Regions from separate parts of the Azospirillum brasilense genome, predicted to be linked through region 1. Evidence: riboswitches for the same ligand, from Rfam matches in the RefSeq annotation. Region 1 holds a riboswitch; each other region holds the start of a gene.

Region 1 (9,610 bases):
CACGGATTTCTTCGCTTTGAAGGGGGGCTGGAAATCGGCCGGGGCTCTGCGGTCTCGGGCGCGGTCGTGGTCATGCGGGGTGGTTCCCGGTGCGAGAGCTGCCGATGGGCGCATCATCGGCAGAGACTCCCACGCTGGGAACGGCTGAAAAGGCGGAGATTTGCCGAAGGGATTGGGCAAATCCGCGAACTTTGCGAAGGCCGCACGCCTCCGTCCGGAGACCCGCGCGCCGCCAGGGCAGCCCCCGGAGCGCGCGGTACCGATGTTTCGTTCCGCCTGTTTTCAGGACGCCGCCGTGCCGGGCGCGCGCAGCCGGTCGAAGGCGGCCCAGACGCCATCCGCCCCGTCCCATTGGCCGCTGGTCGCGCCCTTGGAATATTCGGTGGCGCGCTGCTCGAAGAAATTGGCGTGCTCGACCCCGTTCAGGATCTCCACCAGCCAGGGCAGCGGGTGCGGCTTCACCGGCTCGTAGCCGCCGTCCACCGGCTTGAAATAGCCGTAGAGCGTCGGCAGCCGAAGCTGCGTCAGCCGCCAGTCGGCGATGTAATGGACATAGGCGCGGATGTCCTCGGGAGTCATGCCCTCCACCGTGCCCAGGCCGAAGGCCAGCTCGATGAAGCGCTCCTCCAGCCCGACCATGGTCCGGCAGACGTCCAGGATGTCGTCGCGCACCGCGGGTGTCATGGCGCCGGTCTCGCGGTTCCATTCGTGGAACAGCCGGATGATGCCTTCGCAGTGCAGGCTCTCGTCGCGCACCGACCAGGTGACGATCTGGCCCATCCCCTTCATCTTGTTGTGGCGCGGGAAGTTCAGCAGCATGGCGAAGCTGGCGAACAGGGCCATCCCTTCGGTGAAGGCGCCGAACATCGCCAGGGTGCGCGACACGTCGGCCACCGTGCCGACGCCGAAGCTGTGCATGTAGTCGGCCTTGTCGCGCATCTCGGCATAGTCGCGGAAGGCGGCGAACTCGGTCTCCGGCATCCCGATGGTGGTCAGCAGCAGGGCGTAGGCGTCGATGTGCACCGTCTCCATGTTGGTGAAGGCGGCCATCATCATCTGCACCTCCAGCGGCTGGAAGATCGGCATGTAGCGCTTCAGGTAATTGTCGCTGACCTCCACGTCGCTCTGGGTGAAGAAGCGGAAGATCTGGGTCAGCAGGTTGCGCTCGCCGTCGGTGACGCGGTCGGAGGTCCAGTCCTTGATGTCCTCGCCCAGCGGCACCTCCTCGCCCATCCAGTGGACCTGCTGCTGCTTCTTCCAGTAGGCGTAGGCCCAGGGGTAGCGCGAGACGTTGTAGGCGGCCGAGCCCTGCAACAGGCCGACGCGGCCGGTGCCGATCAGGCTGACCGGGTTGATGTGGAGAAGCGAGCTCATGCGAACGGGTCCGTGATGGCGGGGGAGCGGGCGGTGGGCGGGAAGGCCGGCGGTCACTGGCAGGTGGTCACTGGCAGGCGAGGCATTCCTCGTAGTCGGTGCGCGGCGCCTGCATCGCGGCCGGTCCCACGGCACGGTCCTTGCCGGCGAAGGCGGCGCGCTGCACCGACTTGGAGCGGCAATAGTAGAGGCTCTTCAGGCCCTTCTCCCAGGCGGTCCAGTGCAGCATGTGCAGGTCCCACTTGTCGATGTCGCCCGGCAGGTAGAGGTTGATCGACTGGCTCTGGCAGATGAAGGGCGTGCGGTCGGCGGCGAACTCGATGATCCAGCGCTGGTCGATCTCGAAGGCGGTGCGGAAGACCGCCTTCTCGTCGTCGGTCAGGATGTCGAGATGCTGGACCGAGCCCTCATGCTCGATGATCGACTGCCAAACCTCCGGCCGGTCGGCGCCCTTGGCGGCCAGCAGCTTTTCCAGATGCGGGTTGCGCACGCTGATCGAGCCGGACAGCGTCTTGTGGGTGTAGACGTTGGCCGGGATCGGCTCGATGCAGGCGCTGGTGCCGCCGCAGATGATGCTGATGGAGGCGGTCGGCGCGATCGCCAGCTTGTGGCTGAAGCGCGCCTTGATCCTGCGCTCGGCGGCGTCCGGGCAGGCGCCGCGCTCCTCGGCCAGCAAGACCGAGGCGGCGTCGGCGTCGCGGCGGATCTTGCGGAAGAAGCGCAGGTTCCACACCTTGGCCATGGCGCTCTCGAAGGGGATGCCGCGCGCCTGGAGGAAGGAGTGGAAGCCCATCACCCCCAGCCCCACCGACCGTTCGCGCATCGCCGAATAGACGGCGTTCTCCATCCCTTCGGGCGCTTCCTCGATGAAGCGGGTCAAGACGTTGTCGAGGAAGCGCAGCACGTCCTCGACCAGCCCCTCCTCACCGTTCCAGTCATCCCAGGTCTCCAGGTTCATCGAGGCGAGGCAGCACACCGCCGTGCGCTCGTTGCCCAGATGGTCCTTGCCGGTCGGCAGGGTGATCTCGCTGCACAGGTTGGAGGTGGAGACGCGCAGGCCGAGGTCGCGCTGGTGCTTGGGCAGGGCGCGGTTCACCGTGTCGCCGAACAGCAGGTACGGCTCGCCGGTCTGCATGCGGGCTTCCAGGATCTTCTGCCAGACCTGACGGGCGTTGACGTGCCTCAGGACGGCGCCGGTCCTGGGGCTGATCAGCGGAAAGGGCCTGTCGTCGCGCACCGCCTCCATGAAGGCGTCGGTGATGATGACGGCGTGGTGCAGGTTCAGGCTCTTGCGGTTGAAGTCGCCCGAGGATTTGCGGATCTCCAGGAACTCCTCGATCTCCGGATGGTGGATGTCGAGATAGACGGCGGCGGAGCCGCGCCGCAGGGAGCCCTGGCTGATCGCCAGCGTCAGGCTGTCCATCACGCGGATGAAGGGAATGATGCCCGACGTGCTGCCGCAGCCTTTCACCGGCTCGCCGATGGAGCGCACGCCGCCCCAATAGGTGCCGATGCCGCCGCCGTTGGAGGCCAGCCGGACGTTCTCGTTCCAGATGTCGACGATCCCGTCGAGCGAATCGGGCACCGCGTTGAGGAAGCAGGAGATCGGCAGGCCGCGCGTGGTGCCGCCGTTGCTGAGAACCGGCGTGGCCGGCATGAACCACAGGCGGGAGATCGCGTCGTACAGGCGCTGGGCGTGCGCGGCGTCGTCGGCGTAGGCCGCGGCGACGCGGGCGAACAGGTCCTGGTAGCTTTCCCCCAGCAACAGGTAGCGGTCGTCCAGCGTCGCCTTGCCGAAGGCGGTCAGCAGGGCGTCCCGGCTGCGGTCGATGCGGATGGCGGAGGGATCCGGCGGCGTCCAGCGCTCCGCCGGGGCGCGGCCGCCGGACCGCTCGGGCGTCCGCCGGGGCAGCGCCAGCAGGTTTCCGTGACGGTCGAAGCCGTTGGCGAGGTCCTGGGTGAAATCCTGGGCGAGGTCCTGAGCGAGCGCCGGCATCCGTGATCCCTTGTGCTTGTGCGGCTTCTTGTGCGGCGGGAGGGCACGGGAGCACGACTTGCGGAAGCGCGGACGGAAACGCCGCGCGGGGGCAAGCGTACCACCGGGACACCCCGCCCGTGGACGTTCATTCGGTTACGGCAGGTCTCCTGGCTCACGGGTCGTTGCGGCTCCGTCCGGCCTTCCCGGCGCCGTCGTCCCGAACCGGGATGGGCACCAGTGACGCTGAAACGACGCAGCCGCTCTCCGCTCACAGTTGCGGGGGCAGCGCCGGCCTTGCCGCGATCCACCGTTTGGGGTGGCGACGCACCGGCTTCCCTCTTAGCCCTAGATATTGGATATCCAGAGAACCGTAACGCAAGATGGAGTAGCGGGAAGCCCGCAGCCTGTCAAGCCATACGGATGCGACGGGGTCCCCCCGTTCACGCGCCGTCAGGCCGAAGCGTTCCTCCAGGCACCGCCGAGGCGTCGGGCGCCTCGGAGCCGGCCCGCGCCATGCACCTGACCGCCCGCACGGCGCGGCGCATCATGGCGCGGCGCGATCCTTGGGTGAACACGCTGCGCACCACGGTGGCCGGATTGGTCGCCGGGGTCGGCGGAGCAGACGCGGTGGCGGTGCTGCCCTTCGACGCGGCGCTGGGCGAATCCGATGACGTCGCCGGCCACAGGTCGAGATCCGGCACCGCGGATTTGCCCGGCCCGTCACCGTGGTCCTTGGGCTTCTCCGACCAGCCAGTCGACGAAGCCGGCGACCAGGTTTCCGGCATCGGCCTGACGGGGAACAAGCGCGACGTACCCCGTCCTCGGAACCCGGATCTCTGGCAGCGGCGTCATCAGCCGTCCGCCGGCAACGTCGATCTCCAGCATCGGCAGGGGGCCGATCCCGATGCCAAGCCCGTCTTCCACCGCCTGACGGGTTACGAAAAAGTGATCGAACATCTGGCGGGGAAGCCCGGCAAGGTGCTGGAGCCCGGCCGCATCGAGCCAGCTCGCCCAGTCGCCGGCCCGGGTTTCGCTTGCAAGCAGGCTATGCCCCTCGATGTCGGCGGGCTTCAGGATCGGCCGTTGCGCGAACAGCGCCGGGCTCATGATCAGCGTGTCCACGTCATCCAGCACCGGGACGATACGATGCTGAGGCCACACATGCTCCCGGGCAACGCCGCGCCGGATCGCCACGTCGACACCCCCGCGCAATTCCTCGAGCACGGTGGAAACCGTCGTAACCGCGACTTCGACATGCGGATGGTCGGCGTGGTAGCGATTGAGACGCGGGATCAGCCAGCGCATCGCGAAGCTGGTCGGAGCGCTTACACGCAGGATGCGGCGCGCGTTGGGCCGGCCACACGCTTGCGCCGCGACAGCCAGGCGATCGAAGGAAAGACCGACCTCGGCGGCGAAGATCCTCGCCATCGGCGTCGCGACCATGCGGCGCCCCTCCTTCATGAAAAGCCTCTGCCCGAGCCAGCTTTCAAGCGCGGCGATCTGCCGGCTTACCGCGCCGTGGGTAAGGCCGAGTTCGGTTCCGGCTTCGGCATAGCTGCCGGTCCGGGCCGCGACCTCGAAAATGCGCAGGGCGTTCAAGGGGGGAAGGCGGCGCATCGGCGATCCGTGAGAAAAACGAACGTTATCCGTGATTCAAAGCATACTAGTCGATGAAACAACACACGTATACCATGCCTTCGGTACGGACCCAGCCGGGCAATGCCCGTTGTGCCTCCGAGGAACCCGTTAAAGATGAAATCGAAAGACTGGTGGGATCAGAAAAAGAAAAGCCTGACAGGCGCATGCCTCGCCCACGCGCTGCATGATGGGTATACCGACGCTCTCTACGTCTTTCTGCCGGTGTGGCAGGCGCAATTCGGCCTTTCCTATGCCTCTCTAGCCATTCTTCGCGCCCTCTATTCAGGCACGATGGGAGGTCTGCAAATCCCGGCCGACCGGGTTCTCCGCGGCCTGTCGCCGCGCGCGGCGCTGATCCTGTCGACGGTCCTCGCACTGACGGGCTTGCTGATCATGGCATCGCCGTTCGGCTTTGCGGGGCTTTGCATCGGCCTCATCGTGGCCGGCATCGGATCGAGCATCCAGCACCCGTGTGGTTCGATGCTCGTCACCGTAAGTTATGGCCTGGCATCGCGGCATCCGCTCGGCATCTACAATTTTTCGGGCGATCTTGGAAAAGCCGCGTTGCCCGCGCTCGTCGCGGTGCTGTTGCCCCTTCTCGGCTGGCAGCCGGTGCTGGGGCTGATGGCGGTCTTTGGGATCGCCCTGTCGGTCGCCCTGGTGCCGCTGGTGCCGGCGACCCCAATGGCCAGGAGCGCCTCCGCCAGGACGGCTTCCGGCCGGGGCCGCGGCGGCTTCGGCATTCTGACGACGATCGGCGCGCTCGATACGGCGACCCGCATGGGCTATTTGCTCTTTCTGCCCTTCCTCATCCATGGGCAGGGCGGGGACACGGCGACGGTCGGGCTCGCCCTTGCCCTGCTGTTCGTCGGCGGCGCGTTCGGAAAGGCGACGTGCAGCCGGCTTGGGGAGCGGCTGGGTGTCGTCGGCAGCGTCATGGTGACGGAAGCCGCCACCGCCTTGCTGATCGCGGCGACGCTGTTCACGTCGCTGACGCCTACGCTCATCCTGCTGCCGTTGCTCGGCATCGTGCTCAACGGCACCTCCTCGGTGCTCTACGGCACCGTGCCGGAGCTTTCCGACGGCGATACGGGCCGGGCCTTCGCGGTCTTCTACACGAGCGTTATCGGGTCCGGAGGCCTGGCACCGGTCCTCTACGGCGCGATTGCCGACCACAGCACCCAGACGATCGGCGTGCTGGCCTCGGCGGCGACCGCCGCTCTGATCGTTCCGCTCGTCCTGACGCTGAGGCCGCATCTGAGCGGCTCCACCGCGGGACCGCAAGAGCGGCCCGGCTTCTCCCGACACCGCATGCTGAGGTGGATCGGCCAGGGCCGGCAATGAGCCGCCGGCATTTCACCCCCAAGATAAGGTTCATCCAATGAACACCGTCTCTCAGGCCCCGCTGATTCTGATAACGGGTGGCGGGCGTGGCATGGGCGCGGCGACCGCAAGGCTTGCCGCCGCACAGGGCTACGACGTCGCCATCAGCTTCGTCGCCAACGAGCCCGCCGCCCTTGCGGTTGCGGCGGATGTGGAAGCTCTGGGGCGCCGGGCCTTGCCTGTGCGCGCCGACAGCGCGGATCCGGCGCAGGTCGCCCAGCTGTTCGCCGCGATCGACCGGGAGTTCGGCCGGATCGACGTCCTGGTCAACAACGCCGCCGTGCTCGCCCGGCAGTCCCGGACCGAGGATCTCGGCTTCGAGCGGATGCAGCGCATTTTCGCGGTCAACGCGATCGGCCCGATCCTCTGCGCGCAGCAGGCCGCGAAGCGCATGTCCTATCGCCACAACGGGCGGGGCGGCGTGGTGATCAACATCTCATCGGCATCGGCCCGGCTCGGCAGTCCGAACGAATATGTCGATTACGCCGCCTCGAAGGGGGCCCTTGAAACCTTCACGACCGGCTTCGCCAAGGAGGTCGCGCGGGATGGCATCCGCGTCAACTGCATCCGTCCCGGCCACATCTACACGGACATGCATGCGAGCGGCGGAGAACCGGGCCGGGTGGATCGCGTCAAGGATTCGATCCCCATGGGGCGAGGCGGTCAGCCGGAGGAGGTCGCGCGGGCGATCCTCTGGCTGGCAAGCGCCGAGGCTTCCTTCATCACCGGCACGTTCCTCGATGTCACCGGGGGAAAGTGAGCAGCGGGATTGGCTTCGACCGTCTCGTCACCTTCGCGCAGTTTGGAACAGTATGGCTTCGGCGAGGATGACGGGGAGGCTCCATGACCTGCTGATTGCGGCTCCGCCCCGGCTTGAAGGTTGCACAAACCACCATTCCGCGGCAGCGCAGCCGCCGGCCTTCACGATCTGCGGGCATCGACAGCCCTCATCCAATCATGGGTGCTGGCTGGGAGGACAGAGGGAAGTCCCCGCGCGCGGGCACGATCCAACAGATTTTTGACCGACGCCGCCCAGGTCTGTCCACCACGGGGCGTTGTCTCCCACATTGCCTTCAACGCCTTCAACGGGGCGCCGAACGTCCGCCCGGACGCCGGGCATTTTTCCCCATATTTTTCTTGTGGTTATATATTAAACATATATAGCGCCCGCTGACAGACCCCAGCATGCGCTGTGTCCAATCAAATATAGAGAATGGGAGATGGCCTTATCGGCTTTCCTGTAACGGAGTCCGCGATGAGACTGCGCGCTTTGGCTTTGCTGGCGATGGGCATCCTTCCGGGTGCGCTGCGCGCGGAACGCCTGGAATCGAGCCTGCTCGTCCTGACCAGCTACCCCGACGAACTGGTCACGCGGTTCGAAGCGGCCTTCGAGCGGCCGGATGCCGGCACAGGACGTGGCCGGGAATCGCGATAGCGCCGCCCAAGCCGGTCACCGTCGAGGTGCCGGTGCTGTTCGCCGTGTCGGTCCGGTGAGGCGTCCGCCCGGCCGCGCCGCAAAGGCCGGACGTCACTGATACTTGGCGTAGACCCAGAGCACGCGCGCGTCCCCGTCCCCTTCCGAAACCCAGAGATGGGGGGTGCTGGCGTCGTAATACATGGAATCCCCGGCTTCCAGCCGCAGCGGCTCGTAGATCTGGCTGTGCACGATCAAGGTGCCGGAGACGACGTGCAGGAACAGCTCCGCATCGTATTTGGCCCATTCCGGATAGGCGTCGAGGGAGCGGGCGACGACGGTGGTCATGATCGGGGTCATGACCTTGTTCGTCAGGTCCGGGCAGAGCCAGGCGTTGTTGCAGGTCCCGGTCGGGAAGGGGCGGCCCTGCCCGGATCGCGTCACCGAGCGGCGGCCGGCGACGCGCAGCGCCGGGGTCGGCCCGCCGATGATCGCCGCCGCGTCCATCTCGAAGCCGGCGGCGATCTTCAGGAGGGTGGTGACGGTCGGCGACAGTTCGTTCCGCTCGATCTTGGACAGGGTGGACACCCCGACCCCGGTGCGGTCGGCCGCCTGCTGGAGCGTCAGCCCCAGCCGCTTGCGCAGATTCTTCAGCCGGACGCCGAGGTCCAACTCCCCGTCGGCCCCGCTCTGGGAAGAGGAGGGGGAGGCCGCGTCGGGCCGGTCAATCACATCCATTGCGTCGTCCGCCGCCTGTCTCGTCGCGATTCGTCGTACATGCTTGGTCGTCAGGGCGGGCCGCTTCATTGAGGGTCCTCGAACACCAGAACCTTTCCAGGATTCATCATATGGTCGGGGTCCAGCAACGCTTTGATCTGCGTCATCAGCCGGTAGCGCGCCGGGTCGATGGAGCGGGCGAGCCGTTTGCGGTTGCTGAGGCCGATCCCGTGCTCCGCGCTGATCGAACCATCGCAGGTGAGCGTCGCGGTGTCGACGATCTCGTTGACCCGCTCCGCCGTCTCCTCGAAATCGGCGCGGGACGGGAAGGCGTCGTGGTCGAAATGGATCACCGCGTGCAGGTTGCCGTCGCCGACATGGCCGACGAACAGCAGCCGCGCCTGCGGGAAGGCGGCGCGGACGCCGCGCTCCGTTTCCGCCGCGAAGTCGCCCAGCCGGTCGAGCGGCACCACGGTGTCGTAGGAGACGCTGATTCCGGCAACCTTGTTCGCCTCCGACACCGAATGGCGCAGGCGCCACAGCGCCTCGCGCTGCGCGCCGCTCTTCGGGATCACGGCGTCGGCGACGAGGCCGCGCTCCAGCGCGTCGGCAAGACAGTCCTCCAGGATGGCGGCCAGATCCATGGCGGCGAAGCTGTCCTCCGCCTCGATCAGCACGTACCAGGGGTGCGGCTCGGCGAAGGGCAGGGTGCAGCCGGGAATGTGGTCGAGCACGAGCTGCATCTGGGAGTGTGACATCACCTCGTAGGCGCTGACCCGGTCGCCGAGGCGGGAGCGGACGGCGGCCAGCAACTCCAGCGCCTGGTCGAGATGCCCGGCGCCGGCCATGGCGGTGGCGCTCGCCTGCGGCTGCGGGAACAGCTTCAGCACCGCCGCCGTGATGATCCCCAGCGTGCCTTCCGCCCCGATGAACAGGTGGCGCACGGCGTAGCCGCTGTTGTCCTTGCGCAGCCGCTTCAGGTCGTTCATCACCGAGCCGTCGGGAAGCACCACCTCCAGCCCCAGCACCATGTCGCGCATCGGGCCGTAGCGCAGCACCGCCGTGCCGCCGGCGTTGGTCGCGATGTTGCCGCCGATCTGGCAGCT
Region 2 (9,610 bases), on a different replicon from region 1:
GCAGGATTTCCTCCGCCGTCCCGTGGTTGACCGGCACCCGCGCCGCCGGCTCTGCCACCGTGGAGGCGCGGGGATCGCGCGCCAGCCACGTCACCGACGCGAGGCGCTCCGGCCCGACGAGCCGCAACAGCAGCTCGTCGGCGCAGAGATTCAGGGAGACGATGCGCTGCGGTTTGCCGGGCGGTGCCTCCCACGCCGCCGCCGGCCCTCCCGCCATCAGCAGGAGGGCGGCGGCCAGCCCGATAAGGACGGGCCTCACAGCGACAGCCGCAGCCCGAGATAGCCGGCCCGTCCCGGAGCGCCGTAGGTCCAGACCTCCTGGTACCGGCGGTCGAACAGGTTCTCCACGCGCCCGAAAACCTCGACTCCTTCGGACAGCGCGTAGGACCCGGCCATGTTGACCAGGGTGTAGGGTGCCAGATTCACGACCTGACGGTTGTAGAAGGGATCGTAGGCCCAGTCGCTGGACCGCCCGTTGTAGACGACGCCGAGGTTGGCGTTCGCCCGGTCCTCCAGGAAGCGGTAATTGACGTTCAGGCTGGCGAGCTGCTTGGGCCGGCGCACCAGCTCCGCCCCCGTGGAATCCTCGCCGTCGGTCCAGGTGTAGGAGCCGCGGACGGTCAGCCGGTCCAGCGGCTCCACCGACAGGCCAAGCTCGAAGCCGCGGATGTGGGATTCGCCCGGCATATTGACGGAGGTTCGGCCGGTGCCGGTGATCAGGTCGCGGATGCGCTGGTCGAACCACGTGCCGTCCACCGACGCCCGGGTGCCCCACAGCGCCTGATCGAAGCCGGCGTCCCAGCCGCGCGCCCGTTCCGGCTTCAGGTTCGGGTTGCCGGCGTAGGTGGCGGTGTAGCCGTACAGCTCGAACAGGGTGGGATTCTTGACGCCCGTGCCGTAGGAGGCGCGCAGCTTCGTCCCGCTCTCCTCGATGAGGTAGGCCGCCGTGGTGCGCCATGTGGTGGCGTCGCGGAACAGGTCGTTGTCGTCGTGGCGGACGCTGCCGGTCAGGGTCAGCCGGTCGAACAGGCCCAGCTTGTACTGCCCCACCAGCCCGGTGGAACCGATGGAGCGGTCGAAGCTGGAGTAGGCGCTGCGGCTGATTGCCTTGTCCTCCTCATGCTCCACGGCGGCGGTCAGCACATGGTCGGCGGGGCCGCTGCTCAGCGTAAGGTTGGTCTGGTAGTCGGCCTTGGTCTTGCGCCCGTCGTAGCGGCTGGTCACCGTCTTGGCGTCGTCGCGGTAGTCGCGCTGCTGGCGGCCATGGGTCAGGCCGACGATGTGCTCCCACTTCCCGTCGAGAAGGGCGATCTTGCCCTGGAGCCGCCCGAAATACTGCTCTCCGGCGGTGCTGGTCCCGTCATCGACGGCGCCGCGCCCGCCGATGAAGCCGTCGGTGTCGGTGCGGAAGCGGGTGTAGCGGCCGGTCACCGCGATCTCGCTGCGCTCGGTCGGCCGGACGGCGGCGTTTCCGGTCAGCGTGCCGTTGCGGTAGCCGTCCTTCTCCGGGTTGCCGAGCCGCTTGTCGGCGACCGACACGCCGTCGCTGGTGACGCCCTGGCCGCTGAGGAACAGATCGTAGCGGTCGGTCCCGGTGCCGAAGGAGGCCCGCCCGGCGGCGGTGCCGAAGGACCCGCCCTCGACGGCGGCGCGGAACCGGGGGGCGCCGGCGCCGCGGCGGGTCACGATGTTGATGACGCCGCCGACCGCGTCGGAGCCGTAGAGCGCGCTCTGCGGGCCGCGCAGCACCTCGACGCGCTCAACATCGCCGGCCAGCAGATTGGCGAAATCGTATTCGGAACCGGCGGCGGGATCGTTCACCTCGATCCCGTCGATCAGGACGAGCGTCTGGTTGCCCTCGGACCCGCGGATGCGGAGCTGGGTCAGGGTGCCCATCGGGCCGGTGCGGTTGACGGCGACGCCGGGCACCGCGCGCAGCGCGTCGGACAGCAGACGGGTCTGGCGCTGCTCCAGCTCCTCATGGGTGATGATGGTCAGGGCGCTGCCGGTTTCCTCGGCGGCGGTGGGGACGCGGTTGGCGGTCACCGAGACCGGCGGAAGCGTCGTGATGGTGGTGGAATCGGCGAAGGCCGAGGTGGAGAAGGCAAGGCTTCCCAGAAGGGCGGCGAAGGACGCCGTCCGGTGAAGGCGGGGAATGCGGACACTCATTGAGACCTCGGGCGGGACGCCGGTGGCACGTCACCGCGAACGAAGTCCCACCGGACGCTCCACGAACGGAGTCCCGGTTCGACGACCTTCGGTGCACCCCGCCCGAACGTGTTCGCGTGTGACCACGACTGACGGCAGGTCTCCTGGCTCGCGGGTTATCGTCGGCCCATCGCCTTCCCAGGATCGCGATCCCAGTGGCATTCCGATGGACGACTCGCCGCTTACAGTTGCGGGGGCAGCCCCGGCGTTGGACCTTCGCACGGCGTTTTGCCGCGGAGTCCGCACCGTGTTCCCATTTTCAGCCCTTTCGGGCAACCGTCGGGTGCGACGCTACGCGGACGGAGCGGCTCCGGTCAAGCCGCAATCCGTTCCTTTCGTCCAGCCTGTGTCAGAGCGTGGTTCTCGGCCCGACCGCGGACCCATCCGGCATGGGCGGCACCATCTCCTTGCAATTGCCCACGCAATAGGTCTGCGCTTCGATCCGGCCGCCACAGGATTTATAGCAATCATTGTAATCGGAGGAGCAGGTGAGATTGCTGTAGCAGCTGGGGTTCCGGTCGAAATCGCTGAATGTCTTGATCTTTTTCTTGTCCGCATCCTTGGGCAAGGAACGGAGATAGGCCTGATATTCGCCCTGGGCGCGGGTCGTCGCCTCGGCCCGGCAGGTCTGAACGGCCAGCTCCTTCGCGGATTGGCAGATCGTCTGCGCCTGCTTGCACTGGGCGACACAGAGCTTTCCCGCCTCGCTGACGGGTGGAAAATAGCTTGCGACCGTCTCGAAACGCGGGCCGCAACCGGCCAATCCGGCTGCCAGCAGGCAGCCGAGCAGAATGGAACGCCGCATCATTGTGGGTGTCCTGCCGTGAATTACCGTCAATCGCTACGAACAACCCACCGGTTCGGAATCATCCATGGGCGACACGGAATTCGCAAAGCCGGCTCCCGGACCGGAACGCCGGCAACCCATGGGCGATCAACCGGCTGGTGTCGTTGCCTGCGGCCATCGCACCGACCACGATCCGGAAAGGACGCGCCCCCCTCTTGTCGCCGGGAGAGGGCCTGACTACATGACGGTTGAGGTCCGGGCCCCTCTGGCAGCGTCGCCCGGCGCTGTGATGTCGGACTTCCCATAGAGCCGTCGCCTTGGCGCGGCCTTGCGGAAGCTGGCCCCGACATTTCCCATGGGTCCTGCTCCCCACAAGGTCCACCGCCGGACGATGGCACCCGACGGGCCTTTGGGAGACATCGACATGGACCGCAGCGAACCAACATCCTGACTGACCGCCACGCCTCCACGACGAATGATGGAGGCGGGTGTTCCGACGCGCCGCGGCCGAGCCGTTGCGCGCGTCTTTGCGTTGGCCGCAGACCCGCGGCCTCGTTTCCAGTCCGGGCCCCTCTGGCCGATGCGTCCCGCCGTGGCGCACCGGTGATGTCGGACTGCTCATGTGACGATCGAAGTCTCCGCTTGCGGGAGCGGAGTGCATGAAGCAAGGGACAGTTCCATGGACCAGATCGTTTTAATGTGGGCCGGCTTCGCCGTCTTCGTTGCCGTGCTTTTGGCCTTTGATCTTGGTGTATTTTCCAAGAAATCCCATGTGATTTCCGGCCGTGAGGCGCTGATGCGCTGCGCGGCTTATTCCACTCTGGCGATGATCTTCGCGGCCGGCGTCTTTCATTTCCAAGGGTCGCAGAAGGGGCTGGAGTTCCTGACCGGCTACCTGATCGAATACAGCCTGAGCGTCGACAACATCTTCGTCATCGCGCTGATCTTCACCCATTTCGCGGTGCCGCCGCAGTACCAGCACCGGGTGCTGTTCTGGGGCATCCTGGGGGCGCTGGTGATGCGCGGCGTGCTGATCGTGGCGGGCACGGCGCTGATCCAGGAATTCCACTGGATCATCTACATCTTCGGCGCCTTCCTGATCTTCAGCGGCATCAAGATGCTGATGTCGGTGGACGACGAGCCGGATATGGAGAACAACCGGATCGTCAAGTTCGTCCGCTCCCGCTTCCGCATGACCGACGGCTACGAGGGGCAGAACTTCTTCGTGATGCGCGACGGCGTGCGGATGATGACGCCGCTGTTCCTCGTGCTGATCCTGATCGAGTTCACCGATCTGGTCTTCGCCGTCGACTCCATCCCGGCGGTCTTCTCGGTGACCACCGACCCGTTCATCGTCTGGACCTCCAACGTCTTCGCGATCCTCGGCCTGCGCGCGCTCTACTTCGCGCTGGCCTCGATCATCCACCGTTTCCATTACCTGAAGTACGGCCTGTCGCTGGTTCTGGTGGTGGTCGGCGCCAAGATGATGCTGGTCGACATCTACAAGATGCCGACGGCGCTGGCGCTGGGCATCACGGCCGTCCTGGTCGGCGGCTCCATCGTCTTCTCGATGCTGAAGACCCGTGGCGAGGCGGCTCCGGAGGCCGCGGACGGCGAGGCCCGCCGCTGGTGGGTGCCCGGCAGCCCGGCCAAGGGTGCCGGCGGCTCGGCCCCGGCGTCCTCCAGCGAGGCGGCCGCGGCGTCCTCGGACGGCAAGGGCCGGTAAGACGCCCGGTCCAAAGGGCAAGGGCAAAAGGCGGGGCGTCCGGTCCGGTGGATCGGGCGCCCCGCGCGTTTCCGGGCCATGGTATTCGCAAAAGTGGTAATGCCGGTTTCACGACGACGATGATGTGGATGTGCGGGGCGGATGGCGCCCCGCTTGGCGATCCTCGCCAACCCTTTCCAACCCAAGGAAGAGACATCCATGCTTATCGGCACGCAGTTCAACGGCGCTCAACCGGCCTCCATCGCCCTGTCCGCGCTTCCCATCCCGTCGGGACCCCTGTCCGGCCTGCTCCAGGCGGCCCGCGACGAACTCGTCGCCTTGGCGTCCGGCCGCGGGGTCACGCTTTCCGTCGCGTTCGACATGCCGGAGCTGGTGCGGGTCAACGAGGCGGCGGTGGCCGCTGGCTCCTGGGAGCCGATGCTTCCGGCGGCCCATCCGGCCTGCCGCTCCCTGACCCCGGCCAACGCCTTCTGGATCCGCGGGACGGCCGCCTCCGGCGACGTGGTCACCGCCCAGGCCGGGCTGCTCTACGATTGCACCGCCCAGTCCATCGGCGACCGCTTCAACGCCATGACGGTGTTCTACGACGACCCGGCCACCCAGGCTCCGGACGGCGAATGGTGCACCTGCACGTCCGACACCGCCAACGGCACGCGCGGTCGGGTGGTGTGGACGAACGCGGGATGGACGCGGCCCGACTTCCAGGGTCGCGGGCTGTTCCCGATTTGCCAGCGGGTGAACAAGCTGGCGGCGTGGCTGCTGTGGTCGCCGACCTGGTTCATCTCGGTCGTCGATCCCGACATCGTCCCGGTTTGGGCGGAACGGAAGATGGGGCCGCGCCACATCGACGACGAGCCGGCCATCACCTACAACCAGATCGGCCTGAAGACGCTGCCGATGCACCTCGTGCGCTTCAGCCGCGCGCAGTTCCTCGGCGATCTGGCGCAGCTCGCCGCGGACCTCGCCCAGGCGGCGTGACGCGAGGGACCGCCTGATTCAGCCGTCGATCAGCGCCAGCAGGGCCTGACGGCGGTGGCCCAGTGACCAGCCGAACAGGAGGTGCCGGTAATTGACGGGCGGACGGGGAAGTCCGGTGATCACCAGATGGTTGTACACCGGCTCCCCGCCCTCCACCGCCTCCCGGTACTGCGCGTCGATGGCCTGGGCGTAGGCGCTGTGCACGTCCTCGAGATGGGGCTTGCCGATGTTCTGGTCGGCCCAGCGGTCGCCGAAGACCCGGCGGGTCGGCTCCCCGATGTAGCGGAAGCACAATGGCCCGCCGTCCCGCGCCGTCAGGATGACGCAGCGCGGCAGCAGCCCGGTGCTTTTCAGGTCGTCGTGCAGGCCCGGACCGAACGTGGGATTCCGCTTCCACACGGCGATCATGTCCTGGTGCCAGTCGAGCGCCGTGCGCAACGGCTGCCGGTGGATGTCGACGCGGGTCGCCGCCGGCTCGGCGGGGGGCGGATCGCCGCGGCGACCGCGCAGGATCGTCACCAGACCGCGGGCAAGCGGCCCGGCGATGCGATCCTTGAGAAACCCGGTTGACGGCGGTGTGATGGGCAAGGCAACCGTCACTCCCCGACCTCTTTCCTCGGCGACAGGAACTCCGACGCCATAGCCTGATAGATCCGCCGCGCCGCGTCCAGGGCCACGCTCCCCGCCTTGGCCCCGGCGGCGAGCATCCGGCCGGTCGGCTTGGTCGGCAGGGCCTTCGGCATCGCGGCCTCGATGGCGTCGGCCGCCTGGTCGAAGCGGGCGATGGCCTCGCGCTGCGCGATGCGCTCCAGAGCCGTCACGGCATCGTCGAGAAGGGGGAGCAGCCGCTCGGCGCCGGCTCCCTGGTCCGCCATCGCGGCGCGGCAGGCCCGCAGCGTGGCGAGAACCCCCGCCAGGTCCTGGGCGGGTGCCGCCGCCAGGGCGTCCGGCACCGGATTCCGGCCCACGGCCGGACCGATGCCCGCTTGCTCGGCGGCGGCCTGGAGCTGGTCCAGGAACAGGGCCACGCCCTCCCCGAGGGCCAGGGCCTTCGTGTCCTCGACGATCCCCTCCTGGCAGAGGGCGTGGGCGAGGCGTGCCTCGCGCGCCGTCGACAGGGGCAACTGCCGGACCATCAGGCTCGACAACTCGCGGATGCCGCCGTTCAGCAGGTCGAAGGCATGGGGGCCGCTCGGCGGGTTGGCGACGATGTCGGACATCTGCTCCGCGGCTCTGGTGAACAGCGTGTCGCGCCGGTCGAAGGCCTTGGTCAGATCAAGGGCGGCATCCGGCGCGCGGCCGCCGTTCCGTTGCCCAGAGCGCATCCTGCCTGCCTTTCCGTGATCCTGAAGACCCACGTTCCTGAAGATGGAGGCCCGCCGGTTCCGGTCTGTCCGCCGGAAGCCGCGCTTCCCCGGATGGGCGAGCCAGTATTTCACAATGGGGGGTTGTCAACAACCCGGGCATTCGCTCGATCGGGGAGTCTCCGCGATCGGAATGCGCATCAGGGCTGCGGCCGGGCGTGTCGGGGGCCGGCCTGTCGCGGGCTGGCGGATCGGCCGGTCGCGCGCGCCGCCGGTCGGCCGGTTCCGGTCCGGCGGGCGCGGAGATGGCCGACCGCGTCAGCCCACGGCGTTGAAGTCGTCCAGCAGGGCGGCGATGCGCCCGCTGTCGCTCTGGTCCATGATGACGCGGGCGCGGCGGGTGGCCTCCTGGAGGTCCAGCTTGCGGATCCGGCGCTTCACCAGGGGGATGGCCGGCGGCACCATCGACAGGTCGCGCACGCCCAGCCCGAGCAGAAGCGCGGTGTAGCGCGAATCGCCGGCGATCTCGCCGCAGACCGACACCGGGATGCGGGCGCGCAGCGCCGCCTCGATGGTGAACTGGATCAGGCGCAGCACCGCCGGGTGCAGCGGGTCGTAGAGCGAGGCGACCTGCTCGTCGCCGCGGTCGATGGCCAGCGTGTACTGGGTCAGGTCGTTGGTGCCGATGGAGAAGAAGTCGGCGGCGTAGGCCAGGGCGTCCGCGGACAGGGCCGCGCCCGGCACCTCCACCATCACGCCGACCGGCGGCAGAGGGTCCGCGATGGGCACGCCGCGACGGCGCAGGCGGCGGGCCACCTGGCCCATCATCTCGCGCACGCGCTGCACCTCGGCGACCGAGCAGATCATCGGCAGCAGGATGCGCAGCGGCCCGTGGACGCCGGCCCGCAGCATGGCGGCGAGCTGCGTCTCCAGCAGCTTCGGCTCGCGCAGGCCCAGCCGGACGGCGCGCAGGCCGAGCGCCGGGTTCGCCGGCTCGCCGTAGCGGCCCGCCATCCAGCCGGCCAGCTTCTCCCCGCCGACATCCATGGTGCGGGCGGTGACGGTGCGCCCGCCCATGCCCTCCACGATGGAGCGCAGGACGGTGTACTGCTCGTCCTCGTCCGGCAACTGGTCGCGGTTCATGAACAGGAACTCGGTGCGCAGCAGCCCGATGCCCTGCGCCCCGTTCTCCAGCGCGTGGTCGAGGTCGCGCGGCAGCTCCAGATTGGCCTGGAGCGTCACCGCGGTGTTGTCGCGGGTGACCGCCGGCAGCTTGCGCAGGCCCTTCAGCTGCTCGCGCTCGCGCTCGCGCTCGGCGCGGCGTTGCCGGTAGTCCTCCAGCACCTCGGGTGTGGGGTCGATGATGACGCGCCCCTGGACACCGTCGACGATGACCGTGATCCCGTTCTTCAGGCCGGACAGCAGCCCGCCGACGCCCAGCACCGCCGGAATGCCCAGCGAGCGCGCCATGATCGCCGTGTGCCCCTCGGCGCCGCCGAGCACGGTGGCGAAGCCAGCGACGCGGCGCGGGTCGAGCAGGGCGGTGTCCGCCGGGGTCAGCTCCTCGGCCAGGATCACCGCGCCGGGGTTGAGCATCGAGAAGGCCTGATACTCGTGGCGCATCAGGTTGCGGATCAGGCGCCGTCCCACCTCGCGCACGTCGGCGATGCGCCCGGCGAGGTAGCTGTCCTCCATGCTCGCGAAGGTCTGGGCGATGGTGGCGATCTCGGCCTGGACGGCGGCCTCGGCGTTGACCATCTCCTGCTGGATGCGACGCTCGACGCCGCGGGTCAGGCGGGAGTTGGTGACCATCGCCAGATGGGCGTCCAGAAGGAAGCCGATCTCCTCCGACGCCGAGCCGGGCAGCACCAGCGCCTTGGCCTTCAGCTTGCGGATCTGGCGGCGCGCCTTGCCGCAGGCGTCGGCGAAGCGCGCGGCCTCGGCCTCCACCTGATCGGCGGCGAGCGTGTATTCGGGAACGCGGACGGCGCCGCTCTCCACCACATGGGCCGGGCCGATGGCAATGCCGGGCGAAACGCCCAGCCCGCGCAACGACCGCCCCTGGCCGGCGGCCGGAACGTCAGTCTTCATCGAACTTGCGGGTGATCAGATCCACGAGCGCCGCCATGGCCTCCTCGGCCTCGCGGCCATAGGCGTACAGCTCCACCGAGGTGCCGGGGCCGGCGGCCAGCATCATCAGGCCCATGATGGATTCGCCCGACACCTGCGTCTCGCCACGCCGCACCTCGATCTCGCAATCGAAGGTGGCGACCAGCTTCACGAACTTCGCCGCCGCGCGGGCGTGCAGGCCGCGCTGGTTGCTGATCGTGACGGTCTGGCAGATTTCGGGATTCCTCTCCGGATTCTGTCCGTCAATGCCAGGGGCGCCTTGGATGGGCGCCTTCTCGTCTGGAGAACTCATCGGGTCACCCGTCCGACAGCAGCGAGGAAGCGACGTTGATGTATTTCTGACCGGCCTCCCGCGCGGCGGTCACGGCGTGGGTCAGCGTCTCCTGGCGGCGCACGCTGGCCAGCTTGATCAGCATCGGCAGGTTCACGCCGGCGATCACCTCGACCTTCGCCTTGTCCATGATGGAGATGGCGAGG
Region 3 (9,610 bases), on a different replicon from region 1:
AGAGGCTGTCGCTGCCCCGCTGTTCGGCACGAAACACAACATTGGGAGGTCTCATGTCCGTTCGCCTGGATCGCCGCCAACTGCTGTCCGCCGGAGCCGCCGCGCTGGTGCTGGCCGTGGCGCCGCGTTTCGTTCTGGCCCAAACACCGGGTGGCAAGGGCTTCACTCTGCCGCCGCTGCCCTACGCGCCCGCCGCGCTGGAACCGCACATCGACGCGACGACCATGAGCGTGCACCACGGCAAGCACCATCAGGCCTACGTCGACAACCTCAACAAGGCGCTCGCCAACCATGGCGACCTGCAGGCGATGCCGCTGGCCGACCTGCTGAAGCGGGTTCCGGAGCTGCCGGAAAGCATCCGCACCGCGGTGCGCAACAACGGCGGCGGTCACGCGAATCACAGCATGTTCTGGAGCATCATGGGGCCGAACGCCGGCGGCGCCCCGGACGGCGAGGTGGGGACGGCCATCACGCGCGACTTCGGCGGCTTCGACGAGTTCAAGACGCGCTTCAACACGGCGGGCGCCGGGCAGTTCGGCAGCGGCTGGGTCTTCGTCACCGCCGATCCCTCGTCGGGCAAGCTCGCCATCGCCGCCCGCCCGAACCAGGATTCGCCGGCCATGGAGGGCGTGCCCGTGCTGATGGGCAACGACGTGTGGGAGCACGCCTATTACCTGAAGTATCAGAACCGGCGCGCCGACTATCTGGCGGCCTGGTGGAACGTGGTCGACTGGGGGGCGGTGAACCGCCGCTACGCGGCGATCCGCAAGGGCGAACTGGTGATCTGAACGGAAAAGGGCGGCGGGGATGTCCCCGCCGCCCTTCCTGCGAACCGTCCGGTCCAGGGGGCCGGTCAGGCGCCCTGATGCAGGCGGATGTTGAACAGCGGGCCCTGGCTCTGGCGGCGCAGCGCCTTGGCGATGGCCAGCACGGCGAGGTCGGCCAGCGGCTCGACGATGATGACGGTCATGTAGGCGGCGCCGAAGGAGGCGACCTCCGTCATGGTCTCGGCGGTGAAGCCGTGGCCGTAGAAGGCCCAGAAGGCCACCCAGGCGACGATGCCGCCCTGGTAGGCGGTGGAAAGGGCCAGCGCCTGCGAATACTTCAGGTCGACATAGGGCGTGGCGTCGGGAACGATCCGCTTCGCCAGCAGGCTGATGCCCCACAGCGGGACCAGCAGCGTGGTGACGTTCATGCCGTACTGCGGCAGGTCGAAGGGCGCGAAGAACAGGCCCTGGATCAGCAGGCCGGCGGCGAGGCCGATGGAGGCCGCACCGGCGCCGAACAGCAGGAGCAGCGTCGAACCGAGGATCAGGTGAACCTCCGACACGCCCACGGGGTGGTGCGGGAACACCTCGAAGAAGCTGAAGACCAGCGCGGTGGCGATCAGGCTGCGCAGCACCAGCGGTGCGATCCCGCCGTTGTTGCGGACGTCGTCGCGCGCCAGCTTGCCGGCCATCGCGAAGCCGCCGGCGGCCGTCGCGTAGCTGAGAGCGATCTTGGCGCCGTCCACGACGCCGGGTTCGATGTGCATGCTCTATGCCCTTTCCGAGTCTGCCATGCGTTGGGAGGGGCGTCGTTGCTGGCAGGCACCGGCATCGCAACCCCCTTGGTCCCCTTGGCTGGGCGCACCGGGGGGACGGCTTGCGGAGGACGGGCGGCCGTCGGGCCGGACATCGGCAAGCGACCACCGGGGCACCCCGCCCGAGGACGTACGTTCGGTCACGGCAGGTCTCCTGGCTTGCGGGTCAAGGCGGCATCGTCCGGCCTTCCCGGCGCCCGTTCCCGCAGGCGGCGCCAGTGACACGGAAAGGACGAGGCCGCTCACCGCTCACAGTTGCGGGGGCAGCGCCGGATTTGCCGTGTCTCCCCCTTCGGGGCGGCTCACCGGCTTCCCTCTTAGCCCCGCGACCGGAGGGCGCGGGGAACCATAACCGGCGCCAGGGTAGGGGCGGGGTCCCCCGCCGTCAAGAGGGGGATGGCGACCCGAGGGGGGAGCCGCACGGCTTCCTTGACACCGCTCCCGTGGAACCGACAAGGTCCGGCGGACTGCGCGAGGCCGGATCAACGGGCGAAGGACGGGGTTGCGGGCATGCTACCGGTTCACTTCCTGACCATCGTGCTGAACGGCGATCCCTTCATCCGCTATCACCTGGAGGTGTTCCGCCAACTGCCCTTCCCCTGGCACTGGCACGTCGTGGAGGGGGTGGCGGAGCAGGTCCGCGACTCCTCCTGGTGCGCGCAGCGGGGCGGGCGCGTCCCGCAGGACCGTCACCGCGACGGGCGCAGCAGCGACGGCACCTCGGAATATCTCGACCGCATCGCCGCGGAGGAGCCCGGGCGGGTGTCGGTCTACCGCAAGCCGCCCGGCATGTTCTGGCAGGGCAAGGTGGAGATGGTCACCGCGCCGCTGGCCGCCATGACCGAGGACTGCCTGCTCTGGCAGGTCGATGCCGACGAGCTGTGGACAGCGGAGCAGATCATCCGGGCGCGCCGGATGTTCCTCGACTCGCCGTCGCGCACGGCGGCGCTGTACCTTTGTCATTTCTTCGTCGGCCCGTCCCTGGTCCTCGACCGGCTGGACCAGTACGGCAATTACCGCGCCTACGAATGGCTGCGCACCTGGCGCTATCGGCCGGGCGATTATTGGCAGTCGCACGTCCCGCCCCGGCTGATGCGCCCGCAACCCGATGGGTCCGAGGTCGAGCTTGGCGCGGCCAACCCCTTCCTGCATGAGGAAACGGCGGTGGGCGGGCTGGTCTTCCAGCATTTCGCCTACGCGACACGGGAGCAGGTCGCGTTCAAGGAAATCTATTACGGCTACGACGGCGCGGTCGAGCGGTGGGACGCCCTGCAGACGGCGGGTCGAGCGATCGGCCGCGGCACCCTTCCGCTGCGCGATTTCTTCCCCTGGGTGACCGACGCGGCGACCGTCGCCCGCGCCGAGCATGCCCTGGTGGAGCCGCTGGCGCGCCCGGACGCCGACGGAGCCTGGGGCTTCGTCCCGCCGGCGCGGGGCGCCTCCACCGCCCCGGCGGTGGCGCTGCTGCGGGACTCCGGTCCCGCCGCCCGCCGCCGCCCGCTCGTGCCCGGCGAGCCGCCGCCTTTCCCGGTCGATCTGATCCGCAGCGTCGGCGTGTTCCTTCTGGATGGCGCCGGCGCCGTGCTGCGGGCGTCGGGTGTCCTGCGGGAGCTGCGGCGGGCCTTGCCGCTGGCCCGCATCACCGTCTTCGCGACGCCGGACGCGGAGGCGGCGCTCGCCCTCTGCCCCTACGTCAACCAGCGGGTCACCCTGCCGCCGCTGACGGGGCGGGCGCCCGATGACGCGCTGGTGAGCGCCGTGCGCCAGGAGATCGGCGAGCAGTTCGGCGGCGCCTTCGACCTGACGATCAACCCGGTCCAGGGGGAGGATGCCGGTTTCGCCAACCGCCTGATGCAGGATACGGGGGCGCCGCTCCGCCTTGGTTGCCGGGTCGGCCGGCCGGTGCGCGGCTATTACGCCGACGCCTTCCTGACCCACGTCGCGCCGGCTCCCGCCGGTCTGCTGGGGGCGCTGACCGCCGGGGAGCCGGACCCCGCCACGGAAGTCTGGACCTCTCCCGCCGGGGAGCGGGCCGCCGCCGCGCTTCTGGCCGAGGGCGTTCCGGCGCGCTGGCGCTGCGCCGTCGGCCTGTCCGCGTCCGCCGGCGCCGGCAGCCTGTTGGACCTGGGCCGCCGCCTCGCCGGGCGGGGCGACACCGCTCTGATCCTGGTCGGCGGGGAGGCCGCCAAGGGGGCCGCGGCGCGCATCGCCGGGGAAACGGGGGACGCCTGCCTGAACGCCGTCGGACGGCTGGGATTCGACGGGCTGTGCGCCCTGCTGCGGCGCTGCGACCTGTTCGTCGGGACCGGCGCGCCCGCGGAAGAGATCGCCGTGGCGGCCCGGCTTCCCATGGTGGGAACCGGCCCGGCTCACGGCGATCCGACCGCCGAGGCGATGGAGAACGCCATCGCGGCTTGGCTGGCCGACCGCGTCTATTGACGGGCCTCCCCGCCCGGCCTGTGAGATCCGCGAGGGGAAGCGTGGAAAAACGGAGGGGCAGGCGCGCAAGGCGCTTGTGTTGGCGCGTTTGCGCCGCAATGATCCGCCCCCACCGAATCCCGGACGGCCGCAAGCGGCGCGCCGCAGCGGGGCAAAACCATGGATTGAATCCGGCGGCCCGGTAAGCACACGATGCGCAGAGCAGTCATGAAACCCCGTGCGGATTGGCGCCCGGGGCTCCGCAAATACCCCTTCGGCGTCCGCGCCATGAGCGCCGGCGCCTTCTGGCGCGAGGATGTGCGGTACGAGTTCTCCGCCCATCAGATCGACCTCATCGAGAGCGTCGCCGACGAGCTGCACACCATGCTGCGCGAGGCGCTGCGCGCGACGGTGGACGGGCGGGCGCTGGCCCGGCTGGGGGTCCGCGGCGGCGTGGCGCGGCTGCTCGAAGCCTCCTGGAACGATTATTGGGCCGCGGGGCGCCTGAACGAGCGGGCCGGCGCGCTGATGGGGCGGCTGACGCTGGCCTATGACGGGCGCGATTCGGTCAAGCTGCTGGCCTGCAACTACGACACGCCGGAGGGGCTGTTCGCCGCCTCGATCATCCAGCGCAACTGGCGCGAGGCCCTGATGGGCGACGCCAACCAGTTCAACGGGCTGCACGAGGGGCTGGTGGAACGCTGGGAGGAACTGGCGGCGGGGATGCCGGGCCGCGGACTCGTCCATCTCGCCTGCGCCACCCCCGACCCGATGCGCGAGAGCGAGCTGGTCTATCTGGCCGCCACCGCGGCCGAGGCCGGGATCGCCACGCATCTGCTGCCGCTGCAAAGCCTGGGCTGGGACGGCCAGCGCTTCATCGACGACGAGGGGCGGGCGGCCTCCTGGCTGGCGAAGATCTACCCCTGGCAGGGGCTGGCCGACGACGCCTTCCTGCAGAAGCTGCGGATGGGCGGCATGAGCATGCTGTCGCCGCTGTGGTGCTGGCCGATGTCGAACCACGGGCTGCTGGCGACGCTGTGGTCGCTCTACCCGCGCCACCCGAACCTGTGCCGCGCCGCGCTCGACCCCGAGGAGCTGGCCGGCTGCGACGCGGTGACCGAGCGCAGCCTGTTCGGGCTGGACGACGCGGCCCAGCGCATGACGGCGCACGGCCGCACCATCTCGGACACCGGCAGCGCCGAGCATCCGGGAGGGCGGGTCTGGTTGGAAACCCCGCCGATCTTCGAGGAGGAGGGCGTCCACGCGCTCCTGCACTGCTGGATCATCGGGGACAAGTGTCTGGGCATGTCGGTCCGCGAGTCGGCGGACCCGCGGGTCGGCTCCGACGCCGCGATGGTGCCGCACATCTTCCGCGGCTGACACGCTTTCACGGCGTGGAAGGAACCCGCCCTGTCCCAATGGAGCGCAGGGCGGGCGCTTCGGCGGCGATCAACCGGCAGGCCTCAGCGGCCGCGGCCCGGCGCGAAGGGGTTGGGCAACGGCGAGCCGAACGCCGCCCGGCGGGCGTCCCGCCACGCGACGTCGTTGCCGACGCCGCTGTGGGTGGCCGATACCGACACCACCTGACTCTGGTGGCGCAGCCAGCCGCGCAGCTTTTCTTCGAACCGGTGCGCGTCCTGGGCGTCCGCGACCTCCAGTTCCATCGTCATCTGCAGCTCGGTCTTCATGGCGTTCCTCCTCTGGACCGTTCCGTTGGACAAACAGCCGGGCGTGCCACTGGTGCCGAAAAAAACAGAAAAGGGCGGGGAACTTTCCCCGCCCTGTGCTGCAACGCCGTGAATGCGATGGCCGTCGATGCGGTTGCCGCCGCCGCGGTTGCCGCCGCCGCTCACTTCCCTTCGGGCTTCGCCGGACGGGCCGGCTTGGCGATGCTGGCGATCTGCTTCTGCAGGTCGTCGATCTGCTTCTGAAGCTCCTCGTAGGTGTGGGCGGCCGAGGCCGGGCCGTTGGCCGGAGCGGCGGCCGGGCCGGGGGCCTGGGGACGGGGCGGGACGGCCGGGTGTTCGCCGGGCTGCCCGTCCTCGGCACCGCCGAAGGGCGAGAACATGCGCATCGCGCGTTCGAACATCGCCATGTTCTGCTTGCCGACCTCCTCCAGCCGGCCGAAGGGGAACATGCCGCCCAGCGTGTTCTGGAAATAGTCGCGCATCTGCTCCTGGTTGCGCGAGAAGGACTGCATCGAATATTCGAGGTAGCGCGGCACCATCCACTGCATGTTGTCGCCGTAGAAGCCGATGAGCTGGCGCAGGAAGCTGATCGGCAGCAGGTTCTGGCCCTTGCTCTCCTCCTCCACGATGATCTGCGTCAGCACCGAGCGGGTAATGTCCTCTCCGGTCTTCGCGTCATAGACCACAAAGTCGAGGCCGTCCTTGACCATCTGACAGAGATGGTCGAGCGTCACGTAGCTGCTGGTCGCCGTGTTGTAGAGCCGCCGGTTGGCGTACTTCTTGATCGTGATCGTCGCGGACTTCTGGTCTTCCTTGTCGGCCATCGCTGTTTCTTTCAAGAAGGGTCGTGCGGCGGGAATGTTCCAGATATAAGGACTACTCGAAGGAATGCACCCTGTCCAGTGCTGTGCCGCAGCGCTGCGACCGCAGGTGGACATCGCCCCGATAATTCAGGATTTGCGACATTTTCGATCGGTCCTTCGCGGCTCTGGTCAAGGGCACCGCCTCCCCCATATACTCCCGGCCATGGCCGAATCGTCCGAATCCGACAGCCCGTCCCTGGAAACGCTCGCGCAACGGTACCTCGACCTGTGGCAGGAACAATGGGCGGCCTGCGCCGCCGATCCCGAGATGGCCGATGCCGCCGCCCGCCTGTTCCAGATGATGGCGCAGGGCGCCGCGGCGATGGCGCCCTTCGTGCTGGGGCCGGGCGGTTTCGCCTACACCAGCCCGCCGGGCACCGGCTGGAACCCGACCCCAGCTCCATTCCAGGCGGCTCCATTCCAGGCGCCTCCATTCCAGGCAGCCCCATCCCAGCCATCCTCCCGAGGAGAGCCGCGTGACCGGGGACAACGCCACGATCCCCCCGCACCCCACCCCACGGCTGGGGCCGCGGCCCCTGGCGCTGCATCTGGCGACGGTGTCGGCGACACTGCTCAGCTCCTCCGCCGCATTGCCGCACTTGAGGAACGGCTCGCTGCCATGGAAGCCGCATCTGCGGGAGCGGGCGGAGGACCTGCGCCGGCGGATCGTCGCCGCCGACGCGGACGCGCTCGCCCGGGCGGTTGACCGGGAGGTCCGCCGCCAGCTCGACCTCGCCTTGACGGGGATCGAGCGCTACCGCCACCACCCCTACCGCCGCGACCTTCCCGACCCGCCCGTGCTGTGGACGGAAGGGGCGTCCCGCCTGCTCGACTACGGCGCCCTCGGGTCGGCGACCGGCACGCCGGTGCTGTTCGTGCCGTCGCTGGTCAACCGCCATTACATCCTCGACCTGTCGGCGCGCAAAAGCCTGATGCGCTGGCTGGCCGCGCAGGGGCTGCGCCCCTTCCTGATCGACTGGGGCACGCCCGGCCCGCTGGAGCGGCGCTACAGCCTGACCGACTACATCGCCGGGCGGCTGGAGCGCGCGCTGGCCGCGGTGGTGGAGGCGGTGGGCCGCCCGGTTCCGGTGGTCGGCTACTGCATGGGCGGGCTGCTCGCCACCGCGCTGGCGCAGCGCCGCCCCAAGGAGGTCGCGGCGCTCGGCCTGCTCGCTACCCCCTGGGACTTCCACGCGGAGGACGCGGGCATGGCCCGCCGCGCCGCCGCCGTCTTCCAGCCCTTCGGCCCGCTGCTGGACGCCTGGGGGGAATTGCCGGTGGACGTGCTGCAGGGGCTGTTCGCCCAGCTCGACCCGCTGCTGGCGCTGAAGAAATTCGCGCAGTTCGCCCGCATGGATCCGGACAGCCGCGCCGCGCTCGCCTTCGTGTCGCTGGAGGACTGGCTGAACGACGGGGTGCCGCTGGTCGCCGGGGTGGCGCGCGACACGCTGGCCGGCTGGTACGGGCGCAACGACACGGCGCGCGGCGAATGGCTGGTCGCCGGCCAGCCGGTGGAGCCGGCTCGGCTGCGGATGCCGGTCCTGGCGCTGATCCCGGAGCGCGACCGCATCGTTCCGCCGTCCTCCGCGGTGGCCTTGGCAAGATCAATCGACCGCGCGCAAATGATCAGGCCGCCGCTCGGCCATATTGGCATGGTGGTCAGCGCCGGAGCCGAAACAGGCGTTTGGCGCCCCTTGGCCGAATGGCTTAGTGCGGCAGGATAACCGCAGCCAGTCAGGTGTCTTGCATTGCGGGAAATCCGCGCATAAGGTTTTTCCCACTCCGTGCGGCCCACTGACACGATAATAAAACTGACAAAATCTGAGGAGCGTCAACATGACCGAGGTTGTGATCGCCAGCGCAGCGCGTACTCCCATCGGAAGCTTCAACGGGGCGCTCAGCAGCGTGCCGGCCCATTACCTGGGTGAGATCGCCATCCGCGAAGCGCTGAGCCGCGCCAAGACCGACGCCGCGGAGGTGACCGAGGTTATCCTGGGCCAGATCCTGACCGCCGGTCAGGGCCAGAACCCGGCCCGCCAGGCCGCCGTCAACGCCGGCATCCCGGCCTCCGCCACCGCTTTCGGCATCAACCAGCTCTGCGGCTCGGGCCTGCGCTCGGTGGCGCTCGGCTATCAGGCGATCCGCAACGGCGACGCCGAGGTCATGGTCGTCGGCGGGCAGGAGAGCATGAGCCAGGCCCCGCACGTCATGCATCTGCGCAACGGCGTGAAGATGGGCGCCGCCGAGATGCTCGACACCATGCTGAAGGACGGCCTGATGGACGCCTTCAAGGGCTATCACATGGGCACGACGGCCGAGAACGTCGCCCAGAAGTGGCAGCTGACCCGCGAGGAGCAGGACGTCTTCGCCGCCGCCTCGCAGCAGAAGGCCGAGGCCGCCCAGAAGTCCGGCCGCTTCAAGGACGAGATCATTCCGGTCACCATCAAGGGCCGCAAGGGCGACATCATTGTCGCCGACGACGAATATCCGAAGCACGGCACCACCGCGGAATCGCTGGCCAAGCTGCGCCCGGCCTTCTCCAAGGAAGGCACGGTGACCGCGGGCAACGCGTCGGGCATCAACGACGGCGCCGCCGCGCTGGTCCTGATGACCGCCGAGAACGCCGCCCGCCGCGGCCTGACCCCGCTGGCCCGCATCGTCTCCTGGGCGACCGCCGGCGTCGATCCGGCGATCATGGGCACCGGCCCGATCCCGGCCTCCCGCCTCGCGCTGGAGAAGGCCGGCTGGAAGCATGAGGACCTCGACCTGATCGAGGCGAACGAGGCCTTCGCCGCCCAGGCCCTGGCGGTGAACAAGGACCTTGGCTGGGACACCTCCAAGGTCAACGTCAACGGCGGCGCCATCGCGCTCGGCCATCCGGTCGGCGCTTCCGGCGCCCGCGTCCTGACCACCCTGCTCTATGAGATGCAGAAGCGCGACGCCAAGAAGGGCCTCGCCACCTTGTGCATCGGCGGCGGCATGGGCATCGCCCTCACCGTCGAGCGGGGCTGACGAAAAGCGGGCCGTTCCCTCCGGGGTGCGGCCCGTTTCGTATGTGC

What was found. Region 1 has a riboswitch for cobalamin ahead of D3869_RS31980 (ribonucleoside-diphosphate reductase subunit alpha). Riboswitches for the same ligand answer to the same signal wherever they lie in the genome.
Region 2: linked by a shared signal. The riboswitch ahead of D3869_RS20360 (TonB-dependent receptor plug domain-containing protein) and the one ahead of D3869_RS31980 (ribonucleoside-diphosphate reductase subunit alpha) in region 1 are both predicted to bind cobalamin.
Region 3: linked by a shared signal. The riboswitch ahead of D3869_RS26600 (energy-coupling factor ABC transporter permease) and the one ahead of D3869_RS31980 (ribonucleoside-diphosphate reductase subunit alpha) in region 1 are both predicted to bind cobalamin.

Annotation. Positions count from the first base shown of each region.
Region 1 is NZ_CP032349.1:622,578-632,187, forward strand. Features, by position in the region: gene D3869_RS31975 (ribonucleotide-diphosphate reductase subunit beta) at 283-1,374, opposite strand; gene D3869_RS31980 (ribonucleoside-diphosphate reductase subunit alpha) at 1,442-3,370, opposite strand; cobalamin riboswitch at 3,493-3,740, opposite strand; partial or broken gene D3869_RS31985 (methylmalonyl-CoA mutase family protein) at 3,866-3,976, shown strand; gene D3869_RS31990 (LysR substrate-binding domain-containing protein) at 4,073-4,969, opposite strand; gene D3869_RS31995 (MFS transporter) at 5,105-6,334, shown strand; gene D3869_RS32000 (SDR family oxidoreductase) at 6,372-7,133, shown strand; gene D3869_RS32005 (hypothetical protein) at 7,629-7,808, shown strand; gene D3869_RS32010 (helix-turn-helix domain-containing protein) at 7,902-8,525, opposite strand; gene D3869_RS32015 (FAD-binding oxidoreductase) at 8,591-9,610, opposite strand, start outside.
Region 2 is NZ_CP032346.1:1,391,195-1,400,804, forward strand. Features, by position in the region: gene D3869_RS20355 (ABC transporter substrate-binding protein) at 1-259, opposite strand, end outside; gene D3869_RS20360 (TonB-dependent receptor plug domain-containing protein) at 256-2,169, opposite strand; cobalamin riboswitch at 2,286-2,504, opposite strand; gene D3869_RS20365 (hypothetical protein) at 2,558-3,016, opposite strand; gene D3869_RS20370 (TerC family protein) at 3,675-4,721, shown strand; gene D3869_RS20375 (hypothetical protein) at 4,920-5,699, shown strand; gene D3869_RS20380 (hypothetical protein) at 5,718-6,287, opposite strand; gene D3869_RS20385 (hypothetical protein) at 6,296-7,024, opposite strand; gene ptsP (phosphoenolpyruvate--protein phosphotransferase) at 7,322-9,094, opposite strand; gene D3869_RS20395 (HPr family phosphocarrier protein) at 9,084-9,425, opposite strand; gene D3869_RS20400 (PTS sugar transporter subunit IIA) at 9,430-9,610, opposite strand, start outside.
Region 3 is NZ_CP032348.1:153,346-162,955, forward strand. Features, by position in the region: gene D3869_RS26595 (superoxide dismutase) at 54-788, shown strand; gene D3869_RS26600 (energy-coupling factor ABC transporter permease) at 854-1,534, opposite strand; cobalamin riboswitch at 1,710-1,948, opposite strand; gene D3869_RS26605 (glycosyltransferase family 9 protein) at 2,093-4,021, shown strand; gene D3869_RS26615 (glutathionylspermidine synthase family protein) at 4,229-5,380, shown strand; gene D3869_RS26620 (hypothetical protein) at 5,464-5,688, opposite strand; gene phaR (polyhydroxyalkanoate synthesis repressor PhaR) at 5,850-6,512, opposite strand; gene D3869_RS26630 (alpha/beta fold hydrolase) at 7,028-8,275, shown strand; gene D3869_RS26635 (acetyl-CoA C-acetyltransferase) at 8,388-9,563, shown strand.